Regions from separate parts of the Proteus mirabilis HI4320 genome, predicted to be linked through region 4. Evidence: predicted binding sites of a transcription regulator. Region 4 holds the regulator's gene; each other region holds the start of a gene.
What was found. The regulator LexA, encoded in region 4, represses DNA repair genes until DNA is damaged. The targets are predictions, from matches to a motif close to TNCTGTATGTACATACAGNA.
Positions count from the first base shown of each region.

Region 1: dinB (DNA polymerase IV) is a predicted target of LexA. The motif match lies at 1,757-1,776, and genes of this name have one in related genera.
Region 2: umuD (translesion error-prone DNA polymerase V autoproteolytic subunit) is a predicted target of LexA. The motif match lies at 1,840-1,859, and genes of this name have one in related genera.
Region 3: PMI_RS09650 (DinI-like family protein) is a predicted target of LexA. The motif match lies at 1,549-1,568, and genes of this name have one in related genera.

Region 1 covers NC_010554.1:408,782-411,980, forward strand. The annotation lists gene nqrM ((Na+)-NQR maturation NqrM) at 1-225, shown strand, start outside; gene PMI_RS01725 (CsbD family protein) at 382-594, opposite strand; gene PMI_RS01730 (glycerophosphodiester phosphodiesterase family protein) at 688-1,560, opposite strand; gene dinB (DNA polymerase IV) at 1,796-2,851, shown strand; gene PMI_RS01740 (TonB-dependent siderophore receptor) at 2,928-3,199, opposite strand, start outside.
Region 2 covers NC_010554.1:2,723,399-2,726,597, reverse strand. The annotation lists gene mobI (conjugative transfer protein MobI(A/C)) at 1-76, shown strand, start outside; gene umuC (translesion error-prone DNA polymerase V subunit UmuC) at 87-1,355, opposite strand; gene umuD (translesion error-prone DNA polymerase V autoproteolytic subunit) at 1,363-1,812, opposite strand; gene PMI_RS12275 (3'-5' exonuclease) at 2,469-3,199, shown strand, end outside.
Region 3 covers NC_010554.1:2,105,118-2,108,316, forward strand. The annotation lists gene eco (serine protease inhibitor ecotin) at 1-302, opposite strand, end outside; gene PMI_RS09640 (DUF465 domain-containing protein) at 567-782, shown strand; gene PMI_RS09645 (YecH family metal-binding protein) at 926-1,165, shown strand; gene PMI_RS09650 (DinI-like family protein) at 1,278-1,523, opposite strand; gene PMI_RS09655 (nitrous oxide-stimulated promoter family protein) at 1,708-2,055, shown strand; gene PMI_RS09660 (GNAT family N-acetyltransferase) at 2,033-2,593, opposite strand; gene PMI_RS09665 (bactofilin family protein) at 2,668-3,180, opposite strand.
Region 4 covers NC_010554.1:3,004,627-3,007,825, reverse strand. The annotation lists gene plsB (glycerol-3-phosphate 1-O-acyltransferase PlsB) at 1-728, opposite strand, end outside; gene PMI_RS13555 (diacylglycerol kinase) at 859-1,230, shown strand; gene lexA (transcriptional repressor LexA) at 1,358-1,969, shown strand; gene zur (zinc uptake transcriptional repressor Zur) at 2,158-2,688, opposite strand; gene ssb1 (single-stranded DNA-binding protein SSB1) at 3,044-3,199, opposite strand, start outside.

The sequences.
Region 1 (3,199 bases), 1.5 Mb from region 4:
TTAAAAATATTTCTTTTTGCCTTCATCTTGTTCTTACTGGCATTCTTTGGAATGGCTTTAGGATATATTGTTAAACGTAAAAGTATTCAGGGCAGTTGTGGTGGTTTAGGCTCTATTGGTATTGAGAAAGAGTGTGATTGTCCTGAACCTTGTGATGCTCGTAAAAAAAGAATGGCGAAAGAAGCTGCTCGCCAAGAGCTATTGCAAAAAAACCGCATCTTATAGTTTGGTTATCGATGCATTTTTTTGCTAACGATAGATTTATCAAGTAATAGCTAAAATAAAAGAGTGACGTATATTTTATACGCCACTCTTTTTTGTTTAGAAAAATCGCTTTCAGATAAGGATATTAAGCTTTTTAATACTGTGATTAAGTCGCTGCTACTTCCAAGGATAAGGGTTACTGCCTTCCCACTCTAATACTTCTTTTTTTGCCTCATCATAAGAATAGCCATAATGCTCTTGGAGTTTCCCTATCAGTTGCTCTCTGGTTCCTTCAATAATATCCAGTTCATCATGGGTGAGTTTTCCCCATTTTTCTTTCACTTTTCCTTTAAATAAATTCCAGTCACCAGAAGCTTTATTATTTAACATCTTATTCCACCTAACTTATTTCTGTTTATTGACACTATTAAGTGTAGAAGAGAAATGTATTAAGGTAAAAAAGCGCCAATGTCGCAACGATGTTTACTCTTTTCTGAATGCTTTTATTTTAGCTGGAGAATCAACCATAACTGCATCAGCACCTAATTCTACTGCTTGCAAATAATCTTTCTCAGTATTGATACCGAATAAAACGATATGCGCATTACCCCCCGCACGAAAACAAGACATCGCATCTTTGTCCCAACTTAATACAGCCGCTGAACGAGCTTCACCTAAGGTATATTTTTCAACCACCTCAACTTTTCTGTGCAGTTCAAGGCCATACCAACGTGTGATATCAAGATTTTCTGGCAGTAAACAGATATGTCCCATAGTAATATTGGCTAAGATATCGCGGGTAACATCACGACTTTCAAAGCGTTGTACGTTATCAGGTAACGCATCTAAAAAAGCACTATTGGTAGAATAAACACGCGTTCTCTCTAACGCATTATGTTTGCTTAATACCGAAGCTAATGCTTTGCCTTGTATAACGGGATCGGCATCAGGTGATTTTAAGTCAATATAGAATTGTGTTTTAGGAAATTGAGTCAGAATATACTCCAATGTCGGGATAGTAACTCCTTTATTGCGATATGGAAATTGTTGTGCTTCCCCATATTTATATCCTGCATCCCATTGCGCCAATTCTTTGGCAGTAAAGGTTGAAATTGCCCCTTGCCCATTAGTGAGGCTTTTTAGATCACTTGGACGATAAAGAACAGGGACATTATCTTTAGACAGTTGAACGGTTATCCAAATTGCATCAGCTTGATTGCTTAGTGCTGTTTTGATAGCAATTTCGGTATTTTCAGGTGCATCCGCTGTGCCACCTCTGTGTGCAATAATTTTAGGAGAAGTCATAACAAATACTGAGTAAAAGAGGAATGAAATTGCAATAAATATTTTGATCATATAACTCTATTTCCTTGTTTTATATTTGATTTTCAAATAATTACGATAAAAATAAAAAGAGCAGAATAAGTTAAAAGTAATCTATCATTACTGTGTGACATTTCTATAAACAAACGTACTTAATTAAAATAATAATCACTAATATCACTTAAAATAGGTATAGATCAGGGAATAAAAATTGTAGTTAATGGTTATTTACTGTATATTTAAACAGTAAATAGCGTGAGGTGATTGTATGCGGAAAATTATTCATGTCGATATGGATTGTTTCTATGCTGCGATTGAAATGAGAGATAACCCTACATTAAAAGAGATCCCTATTGCAGTCGGTGGTAATGCTTCTCGTCGAGGTGTTATCTGTACTGCTAATTATCCTGCTCGCCGTTTTGGTGTCCGTAGTGCCATGTCAACGGCTACGGCATTAAAATTATGCCCTCATTTAAAAGTATTGCCCGGTCGCATGGCATTATATAAAGAGACTTCAGCTAAAATTCGTCAAATATTTGCCCGTTATACAGATTTAATAGAGCCGCTTTCATTAGATGAAGCTTATCTTGATGTCTCTGATAGCAAACACTGTCACGGCTCTGCCACATTGATAGCGCAACAGATCCGCCAGCAAATTTTTGCTGAACTTAACCTCACGGCTTCCGCCGGTATTGCGCCGATTAAGTTTCTCGCCAAAATAGCATCTGATTTAAATAAACCGAATGGACAATATGTGATCACCCCTGAACAGATGGATGACTTTATTTTAAAATTACCATTAAATAAAATTCCGGGAGTAGGAAAAGTCACCTTTGCTCGATTACAAGAGATGGGATTAGAAACCTGTGCTGATGTTCGTGGTACGGATGTTATTTCCTTAGTGAGAAATCTAGGTAAATTTGGGCAAAGCTTATGGGAGCGTAGCCATGGTATTGATGAGCGATTAATCAATCCTGAACGTTTAAGAAAATCTGTTGGTGTTGAGCGCACACTGGCTGAAGATATTGATTCATGGGATGAGTGTTTAGCATTGCTTGATGGATTATATGATGAATTAGAAAAACGATTAAGCCGAGTGAAACCTGATCTTAGAATTGCGAGACAAGGGGTTAAATTAAAATTTGATGATTTTCAGTTAACCACCCAAGAGCATTCTCATCCTATTTTAGAAAAAACGGATTTAATTGATATTGCTTATCAGGCATGGCATGAACGTCGAAATGGCAGGGGAGTAAGATTAGTCGGTTTTCATGTCACGTTGCAAGATCCACAAATGGAACGACAACTTCTTTTAGCATTATAAGTATTAAAAAACCATAGCGAGCATCAAGGCGCACTATGGTTAATGTATTTAAATATACTTTTTAATTAATAGATGATCACCAGCGGTAATTTATCGTTGCTGTCATGGTTCTGCCAATGCCATAAAAACAGGCAGTTTCACCCGCACAAGAGGCAACATAGTGTTTGTTGGCAATATTATTCATATTTAGTTGAACTTCAGCCCCTTTTAAAGAGGAGGATAACTCGCCTAAAGAATAACCTACCATGGCATCATACAAAGTGACTGCAGGTACACTAATCGTATTTTTAGTGTCACCTTGAGATACACCGATATATCTCACACCAAAGCCCGCTTTAGCACCATTAA
Region 2 (3,199 bases), 280 kb from region 4:
AGAGGAGTTCTTCAGTGATGTTCGACGCCAAGTTGATAAGCTCAACATGCTGCGTCGCAGAGTGAATGCCTACTGAATTATCGGCGCTACTTCACTCGCGGTAATTGGTCCCAGCGTGTTGTATAAGCGGGAGACAAATGCTCTCGCTTCATCGACCAATCTTTCTTCGTACCTTGTCCAGCAAAGAAAACCTTTCCGGCACCGCTTTGATTAATGGTGTCCAATACAGACATCAACTGTTGGCTATTAGAGCGGGTCGATACGTCATCGAATAGTCCTGGTTGAAACATGCCAGGATCGTAAAAGTCAGACAGCATGATGCCCGCTTTGGCATAACGAAAACCATCCTTCCATATCCGCTTGAGTAAGTGACTGGCCAGCTCGATAAAATCCCGCGTGTCGCAACTTGGGATTAGCAATTCACCCGATGCAGAGTTGCTGTACTGCGGCTCGTTGTCCTTAAAGGGGCTGGTACGTATGAACACGGTCATCACTTTGGCTTGCTGCTGTTCTTTGCGTAGCTTCTCAGTGGCGCGGGTTGCGTATTCGCATATAGCTTCACGTAACAATTCAAATTGCGTTACTTTTACGCCAAATGAACGGCTACAGACGATTTGTTTCTTAGTTGGTGGGATCTCTTCAAGTTCAATGCACGACTCACCATTGAGCTCTCTGACGGTTCTCTCTAAAACCACTGAAAACTGGTCTCTGATGGCTCTAGGAGAGGCATTGGCGAGGTCTAGGGCTGTGGTGATACCCAGAGCATTTAATCGCGTTGAAAGCCGTCTACCAACGCCCCAAACATCATCAACCGGGACTAATGCGAGCAATCGACGTTGCCGATCTGGATTAGTTAGATCTACAACCCCTTGAGTGGCGGGATATTTCTTGGCGGCATGGTTAGCCAGCTTGGCGAGTGTTTTAGTCGGTGCAATGCCTACACAAACGGTGATCCCAATCCAGTGGCCTATGCGCTCTCGCACTTGTTGTCCGAACTCGACAAGGGATAGGACAGACTCAATACCGGTTAAATCCAAAAACGCTTCGTCAATGGAGTAAACCTCTACTCGTGGTGCCATCTCTTCCAAAGTGCGCATCACTCGACTGCTTAAATCTGCATACAGCGCATAGTTAGACGAGAATGCCAAAATACCATGGCGCTGCATTTCAGCTTTGATTTGAAAGACGGGTACGCCCATATTAATACCGAGTAACTTAGCTTCACGCGACCGTGCAACCACGCAGCCGTCATTGTTGGACAGCACCACAACCGGCGTATCTTTTAAATCAGGACGAAACAGCTTCTCACAACTAGCGTAAAAGTTGTTGCAGTCCACCAAGGCAAATACTGGCATGGGATAGTCACGACTTGCGGCGCATGTTTCGCACCACATTGGTGACCACACCAAATATCTCTAACTCTGTCCCTTCAGAAACATGAATGGGCTCATACGCCTGGTTTCTTGGGATCAGCATGACGCACGGCCTTAGTTGAAGCTCCTTTACCGTGAGTTCACCATGGATACCCGCGATGACAATGTCACCGTGTTCGGCTTGGACAGATCGATCAACCACCAAAATATCATCTGGGTGAATCCCAGCATCAATCATTGAATCACCTTCAACACGCACAAAGAAGGTTGCAGCCGGTCGCTTGATGCACAGCTCGTTGAGGTCGAGCGTTTGCTCAACATAATCCTGCGCTGGTGAGGGAAAACCAGCAGAAACACGTTCCATAAACAATGGAATACGAAGGCGCTTGGCTTTGATGAAGGCAAGTGCGCCGCTACGGCATATCAGCGAGACACTCATGACGAACCTCGAAAAAATCACAATTGATACTGTTTATTTATACAGTATCTAATGCTATGCTGATTTCTACAAGTAAAATTGTAGGTAAAACTGTAGTTGTTCGAGTAAGACGTTGTGTCGTGGGTGATTTCTTTTTTGTGATGAAAAACTAGATGTGGGGGATCGCTCGCCCTCGTCAAAGCCTGCAAGGCTTGGACAATACTGCTTCTGCCTACTGCTCTTGTTTCTGTTACTGATCCTGTTACTGCTACTGGTTAACGCATGGGTCAAGTAACCGTCAAACAAGGCTTGTTGAACCCTTTGCAAAGGGTTTAAAAACAGTTAGTAAAATTCTGCTTCGTATTGAATTTACTGGCTTAAAGCGAAGTCATGAGCATCTTTAAAATGTTCAGTCGAACTTAGTTCAAGCCTTTTGCAACCGTTTGAAAAGGGGTTGGCTAAGCCATACGTAAAGGGTATCGGTAAGGGTTACCTAAACGGTTTAGCTAAGGCTTTCCGAAAGGCTTAGTCAAAGCCTTCATACATGGGGTCACCCAGTAGAAAGATTAAAAAAACGCTGAGGTATCCAATGTGCATTTTGTACAAATGCGTTTATAAACGGACAGGGCACAGTGAAATAACCTAAAGCGAACAATAGAATTGAAGAGGAACCATCAATGACAAGAGCCCCTGCGCCATTTCCGCTAGAGCGCCTCGCGGATATCCCAGAAAGACCAGAAGATTTTAGATTGCTGGAGCGTATTCCATTAACGCGTGAGCCGCAGTCCTGGCCACTTGAACTTTCTCCTATGGTCGGTGATGAACAGCCAATGGTGCTGCTCGATACAGAGACAACCGGACTGTCTGCCGATGATGAGTCCATTATTGAGCTTGGTATGGTTAAGGTGCTTTACAGCCCCTCTGCTCAGCGGATTGTGTCGATTATTGATTTGATCAGCTTGTATGAAGATCCCGGCAAGCCAATCCCCGAGCTGATTACCGAGTTAACCGGTATCACCGATGATATGGTTCAAGGCCAGCACATTGATGATTCACTGGTAGCGAGTTGGTTATCCGATGATCCGCTGGTGGTTGCACACAATGCACAGTTTGATCGTCCTTTCTTTGAAAATCGGTTTGCTGCATTAGGCCATCTATCTTGGGCCTGTTCAGCCAGTGGCATAGATTGGAAAGCACTGGGCTTTGAAAGTAGAAAGCTTGAGTACCTGCTGCTTCGCTTAGGTTGGTTCTATGAAGGACACCGAGCTGCAACCGATTGTTTGGCGATGGCCTGGTTGTTCTATTTGTTGCCCGAGTCCGTTGCAAACTTGTTGTCTGAAGCAGACAGGCGAACTGTATTAGTTCGTGCGTTTGGTGCGCCGTTTGACGTAAAGGACTATTTAAAAGA
Region 3 (3,199 bases), 900 kb from region 4:
ATCGTAGACATTGGGCCATTTAAGTCGCTTACGATATAGTAATCATAACCCCAACCTTCGAGATCTTTTTTATCTAACTCAGCACCAAACCATTGACGATTACAATCAACCATCATCTCTTTACCCACGATCAACTCAACTTGGTAATTGCCTTCGTTTTCTTTTTGTTCTAACTCAATAACATGACGAATTTGATTTTCCTTTGCTTTAGGATAAGGAGCGACTTTTTCTAAACTATCAACCGCTTGTGCGCAAGCAGACAAAGACATCGCTGCAACCAAAGATAAAATTACTTTATTCATCATTTTCTCCATATTCACAGCGCCAAATCGCTGTTAACAAATTTTGCTTAGATATTTTTATTAGTAATCATCTTAATACTAGCATTTTATAATATAGATGCTAACACTTTAGCAGATCTCTCTCTGAGAGGATTATTCTGATAATTTTTTAAAGAACTCATTCTTTTATTGATGAAATGTAAATTTGTGATGCACTAACGTGCAGATCAGCTATCTATGATTATACTGAAATAGAGATCGCAATTTCTTTCATTAGGAGGTTATATGTTCTCAGAAAGACAATCACTGGTTTCTCAGTTAAAAAATACCCATCCTCGTTTCCAAGCTCTCTATGATAAACACCATCGACTTGATCAAGAAATTGCTAAATTAGAAGGACCTAATGGCGCAGGCTACAATGATGAAGTTGCAAAACTAAAAAAAGAAAAACTCTATCTAAAAGATGAAATGCAAAAAATACTTCAACAAGCTGAGAAATAAACCGTTCTTACTACGGCGCAAATATTATTTATCAGCGACCTGAAGCGATGACCTTTTGTCATCGCTTTTTTATGATTAAAAACAAAGTTTCCCTCCTAAAAAGATGCATAATAAATACATCTTATATAATTAAGGGCTAACAAATGGCATCTATACATGGTCATGAAGTATTACATATGATCCTTTCATCAAAAGTGGCGTTTACGCAAAGATCACTTATCGAGGCAATTCATCAACGTTTTGGGGAAGAAGCGCGCTTTCATACCTGTTCTGCTGAGAATATGACAGCGGCCGAATTAGTGGCATTTTTAGAAAAAAAAGGAAAATTTATTGCTGCTGATGGCGGTTTTACTACCAGTGAAAACAAAATTTGTCGCCATTAGTAATATCAATAAGTAGATTGCCAGTAAGCAACATGTTTGGCATGTTGTTAACTATCTATCTAATCAATAAAAGTAAGATGCTCTGGCAATCTCTGTTTAACTTAATTGGTCGTTAATCATCATTCGTTTGGAGCCAACTATCATCTTCCCAAACACTTTGAATTAACTCCATAATATGCTCATGCTTAGCTTCATCTTTTACGCCCGTGACTTGGATCGTATTCATGCTACTAAAAGCGATACGAAACTGCATATCAGGATAAATAGGAATAATTTTTTTTCTTAGTTCATGTTCTAACAGCGGAAATAGTGAGTCAGTGACATTAGATTGTTTGTTAAATAAAATTTCCACACGCATTATTTTCACCATACCAAGGCAAATAAACTGTATATAAATACAGTATTATATAATCAAAAAAAAGAAAAGTATTTTTGCAAAATTTTTTCTTTTTTTGCCTTAAAAATAGCCAATTAATTTATCATCCCAGTCATGCGTTATGATAAAATGCATTTTAAATGCAACAATAAGAAGTGAGAGTACCATGTCAGGTAAAAGAATTAATCGAGAGAAGCAAACCATCCAAAAAATGGTTGCTCTGTATGAACGAGCGCATCCTAATACCGACCCCGAGTATTATCAGCAATTAGTGACATATGCTTATAAAAGACTAGATAAATGTCGCTATGGTGAGGAAAAACCCGCCTGCAAACAATGCCCAATTCACTGCTATCAGCCAGTAAAAAGAGCAGCAATGAAACAAGTCATGCGTTGGGCGGGGCCTCGAATGCTAATTTATCATCCCTATTTAGCAATTAGGCATCTTATTGATGATAAGAAACCCGTTCCTGCATTACCGGCTAAAAAATCTAAACGTTTATCGGGAAAATAAAGTCTGCTTTTTTTAATCGGTATAATACATGTTGTGCTAAAGGGTGTGTTTTATCTAGAGATGGATGCATAAAATATTCAGACTTCTTCATACCGAGTTTTTTCATCACCCCTTCTGAGGGTAAATTGGTCACGGCGGTAAATGCCACCACTTCTTCCAGTTTCAACTGTTCAAAAGCATATTTTAATACTGTTAAGGCCGCCTCATAAGTGTACCCTTTACGCCAATGAGATTGTGCAATACGCCAACCTATTTCAACACACGGATTAAAAGGCAAAGGGGCATTAGGAATATTTAATCCAACAAAGCCAATAAGCTCTTGAGTCTCTTTTAATTCAACGGCCCAAAGTCCCCAACCATTTTGCTGAATAAATTTATCACGCAATGTATCAACCATTGCATCGCTTTCTGCGCGGGTAAGTGGTGAAGGGAAATAACGCATCACCGATGCTGAGGCGTTAATATGTAAAAAAAATGGCGCTTTATCACTTTCACGCCATTCTCGTAAACGTAATCGAGGAGTAGCCAATTCCATCATTATTCTCATTCTAATTAGTTAGGATAATAATGATAAAATAAAACAGATCATAAGTAATAAAAAGAGAATCGCTTTTATTTTTTATTTTCTTTTAGTTTACTTTCTGCAGTTACAGACTCTTTATTGGTATTAACTGTACCTTCTTTAATAGATACAACACGTTGCTGTGCAACGGCTTTAGCTTGGTGTTCAACCTGTTCAGATTGTCCAGTAAAGACACCGCCACGTTTAATTGACATACTGCCACAACGACTAGTGCCACGTAGTTCACCATGCTCTAGAATATCAAGATTGTTTGCGGCACAAATACCTTTAACAAAACCATCAATAATGATGTCTGGCGCCGTTAATTCCCCTTCAACTTGGCCCGCATGCATAACACGGATCACGCCATCTTTTACATTGATATTCCCTGAAATTTTACCCCAAATTTGAATATCACCATCAACGTTAATATCACCTTGAAATACAGTGCCTTTAGCAATAATGGTATACAATTTTTGCTCCGGCATAGGCTTTTTTTCTTCTGCCATAACTGGAGCAATAGGCTCCGCGGCTTTTGGTGTTTCTGTTTTTCGACTAAACATTGCCGTTTTTTTTAACCTC
Region 4 (3,199 bases):
AGCGTAATTTTTTTCGCTTTTGCTTCATCTTCAATGGCTTTTTCAATGGCTTTGGATGCCAATAGTTTATTGAAGAGATCTTGGCGTGCAGGTAGTTTTGGGCCAACTGCTGCTAAACGCTGACGTGAAAAGTGAATACGTGCCACACGCGCAAGTTTTCGAGCAATGCTGGTATCGGTTCCATGTTCATTCGCCATTTGGCGCATGGATACGGTCGGCGAGAAACGGACAAAACTATCTCGACCTAGCCAGAGGATGGCAATAAATTTTTGGATCCCATTTAATAAGCGCAAATGGGGGACACCATTATGACCTTCTCGACCCGGTGAGCGACCGAACATCACTGAAGCAGGTAACATTTCAATATCAAGATGCGGATTGTTACGATGAGCATCAAGATAAGCATGGAATGTTTTCACTGAATCTTTACGCGGATCGGGAGAGTAGTAACGGAATACTCTAGGACCATCGTCAATAAAGACGTAGGCTGGCAGTTTGGTTCCGTTAATTTCTATGGGTTGCAGAGGATCTGGCAAGCCAAGAGATAAACATTGCTGACGTAATGTCAGTAAGTCTGCTTTAGAGTGATAAGGCAGAACATAAAGGAAAGATCGCGACGTATCTAAGCCTAACTCAGTGATAGGATCAGTCGGAACTCGTTTACTTTTTACCAACAATTTCAGTGGTAAATTCAATGTGTTATAATATAGTTTACGCCAAGCTGACATAAATAGTTGTAGCCTCTTATTAGCAATACTTCGAAAGCATAACAGAAAGTCTTTCGTAGATCTGTGGTGCTGTGACAATATTAATAGAGAAAAGTGGCAAAATAATCGTTTGTTTTCGATAGAGTTTATTATGGCTAATCAAAATAAAGGTCTTACCCGAATCATTAAAGCTGGTGGCTATTCATATCAGGGCTTACGCGCCGCTTGGATCAATGAAGCCGCTTTTAGACAAGAAGCTATTGTGACCTTAATAGCAATTATCCTTGCATTTTTTATCGATGTCAGTGTTCTAGAGCGCATTTTATTGATTGGTTCAGTCGTCCTTGTCGTTATTTTAGAACTGGTCAATAGTGCTATAGAAGCTGTCGTCGATCGCATTGGTACAGAACGTCATGAATTATCAGGACGAGCAAAGGATATGGGATCAGCTGCCGTTCTCGTCGCTATTATATTGGGATTATTTACTTGGGGAACCATTCTTTGGCATCATTTTTTTGCATAAAGTAAAAAAAATCGACAATTGTCGAAAAATAATGCAAAGATGCGTGTTTTATATGCATTTGTAGTTCCCAATCGGCATATACCTGTATATACTCACAGTCTGACTGTATAAACAAACAGGGGGCGGAATGAAAGCATTAACTGCAAGGCAGCAGCAGGTTTACGATTTGGTTCGTGATCACATTTCGCAAACGGGTATGCCACCAACACGGGCGGAAATCGCTTCCCAACTTGGTTTTCGCTCACCTAATGCGGCAGAAGAGCATTTAAAAGCACTTGCTCGCAAAGGCGTGATAGAAATTGTCTCTGGTGCATCTAGAGGTATCCGTTTGCTACTTGAAGAAGAGCCTGAAGGCTTACCATTAATTGGACGAGTTGCAGCCGGTGAACCACTTTTAGCGCAAGAGCATATCGAAAGCCATTATCAAGTTGATCCTATGCTTTTTAAACCGAGCGCAGATTTTTTACTGCGTGTTAATGGTATGTCGATGAAAGATATCGGTATTATGGATGGCGATCTACTTGCTGTGCATAAAACACAAGATGTCCATAATGGCCAAGTGATTGTCGCACGTATTGAAGATGAAGTAACTGTAAAACGATTTAAGAAAGTCGGTAGTAAGATAGAACTGCACGCAGAAAATCCAGAGTTTTCACCTATTATCGTTGATTTACGTGAGCAGAGCTTTACTGTGGAAGGATTAGCAGTAGGGGTTATCCGTAACGGCGAATGGCTGTAATTTGTATCTAATTCATTCAATACAAATTATTGTACCAGATGCGCCGAAACCTCGTCCTCCAGTTCATCAGGGCGGGGAGAACGTCAAAAAGATGCAGATGATGTGTAAAAACATAAAATCATCTGCATTTTCTGTTTTTAATTTATACAAAAAAACATATGTTCCGCTGACTTTTATCTTTTATCTGCTTAACGAGGCTTATAGTCACCGGTTTTTTTCTGCTTAAGATTATCATCCATACTATGATCATGGTGACAACCTTCCGGATGTGTACAGGCTTGGGCTTCATGGCACTGAGCGCACAGCCCATGAATTTCAATCACACTATGGCGTAAATGAAAGCCATTATCTTTAGCGAGTGTGGTGATCGCCCCTTCAATTTTATGGCTACTTTTTTCTGTGACTGATAAGCAACGATCACAAATTAACATCACCGATGTATGCTCAGCATCATCAAAATGATGACAAAGCACATAGCTATTGGTGGATTCTATTTTGTGAATAAAACCTTGTTCAAGTAGAAATTCCAATCCACGATATACGGTAGGTGGTTTAGCTTGAGGCTCTACTTGGCGTAATAAATCTAATAAATCATAAGCGCTGATTGCGGTAGGTTGTTGCATGATCAGACGCAATACTGCCAGACGTTGTGAAGTCAGGCGAACACCTCGTTTCTGGCAGATCTTTTCTGCCTGAGCGAGCAATTTCTCTTCATTCATAGGATAGGATGCTCTCAGACGTGATTAATTGCGATGATCTTACCATATTTTTTTTGAGCAAACCTTTGTGGAAAGTGGGATTTTGAGAAAATAACGCTATAAATTGTCATTATCAGTAAATCAAATCTAACCATGGTGAAAGGGGCTAATACTCATTCACAAGACTTACCTTAACGCCAATGATGAACGAGTAATAGTCAATGGGAAATAGACAATGGGAAATAGACAAGGTGTGACAATATGATTGGCAAATGCGGGATAAGCATGAAACAAAGAAAAGCCCGTTAATGGTATAACAGGCTTTAGCGTTTGATGTTATATGACTTAGAAGATAAGGTGAGTTCTTAAGTAACCGTCAGAACGGAATATCGTCATCAAAGTCCATTGGTGGTTCATTACTTGGCGCTGGTGCCGCTGCGGGTTGTTGTGCTGGGCGAGATGGTGCGCCACCACTAAACTGTTGTGATGCTTGTGGTTGCTGAGGTTGACCCCAACCGCCTTGGCCTTGTGA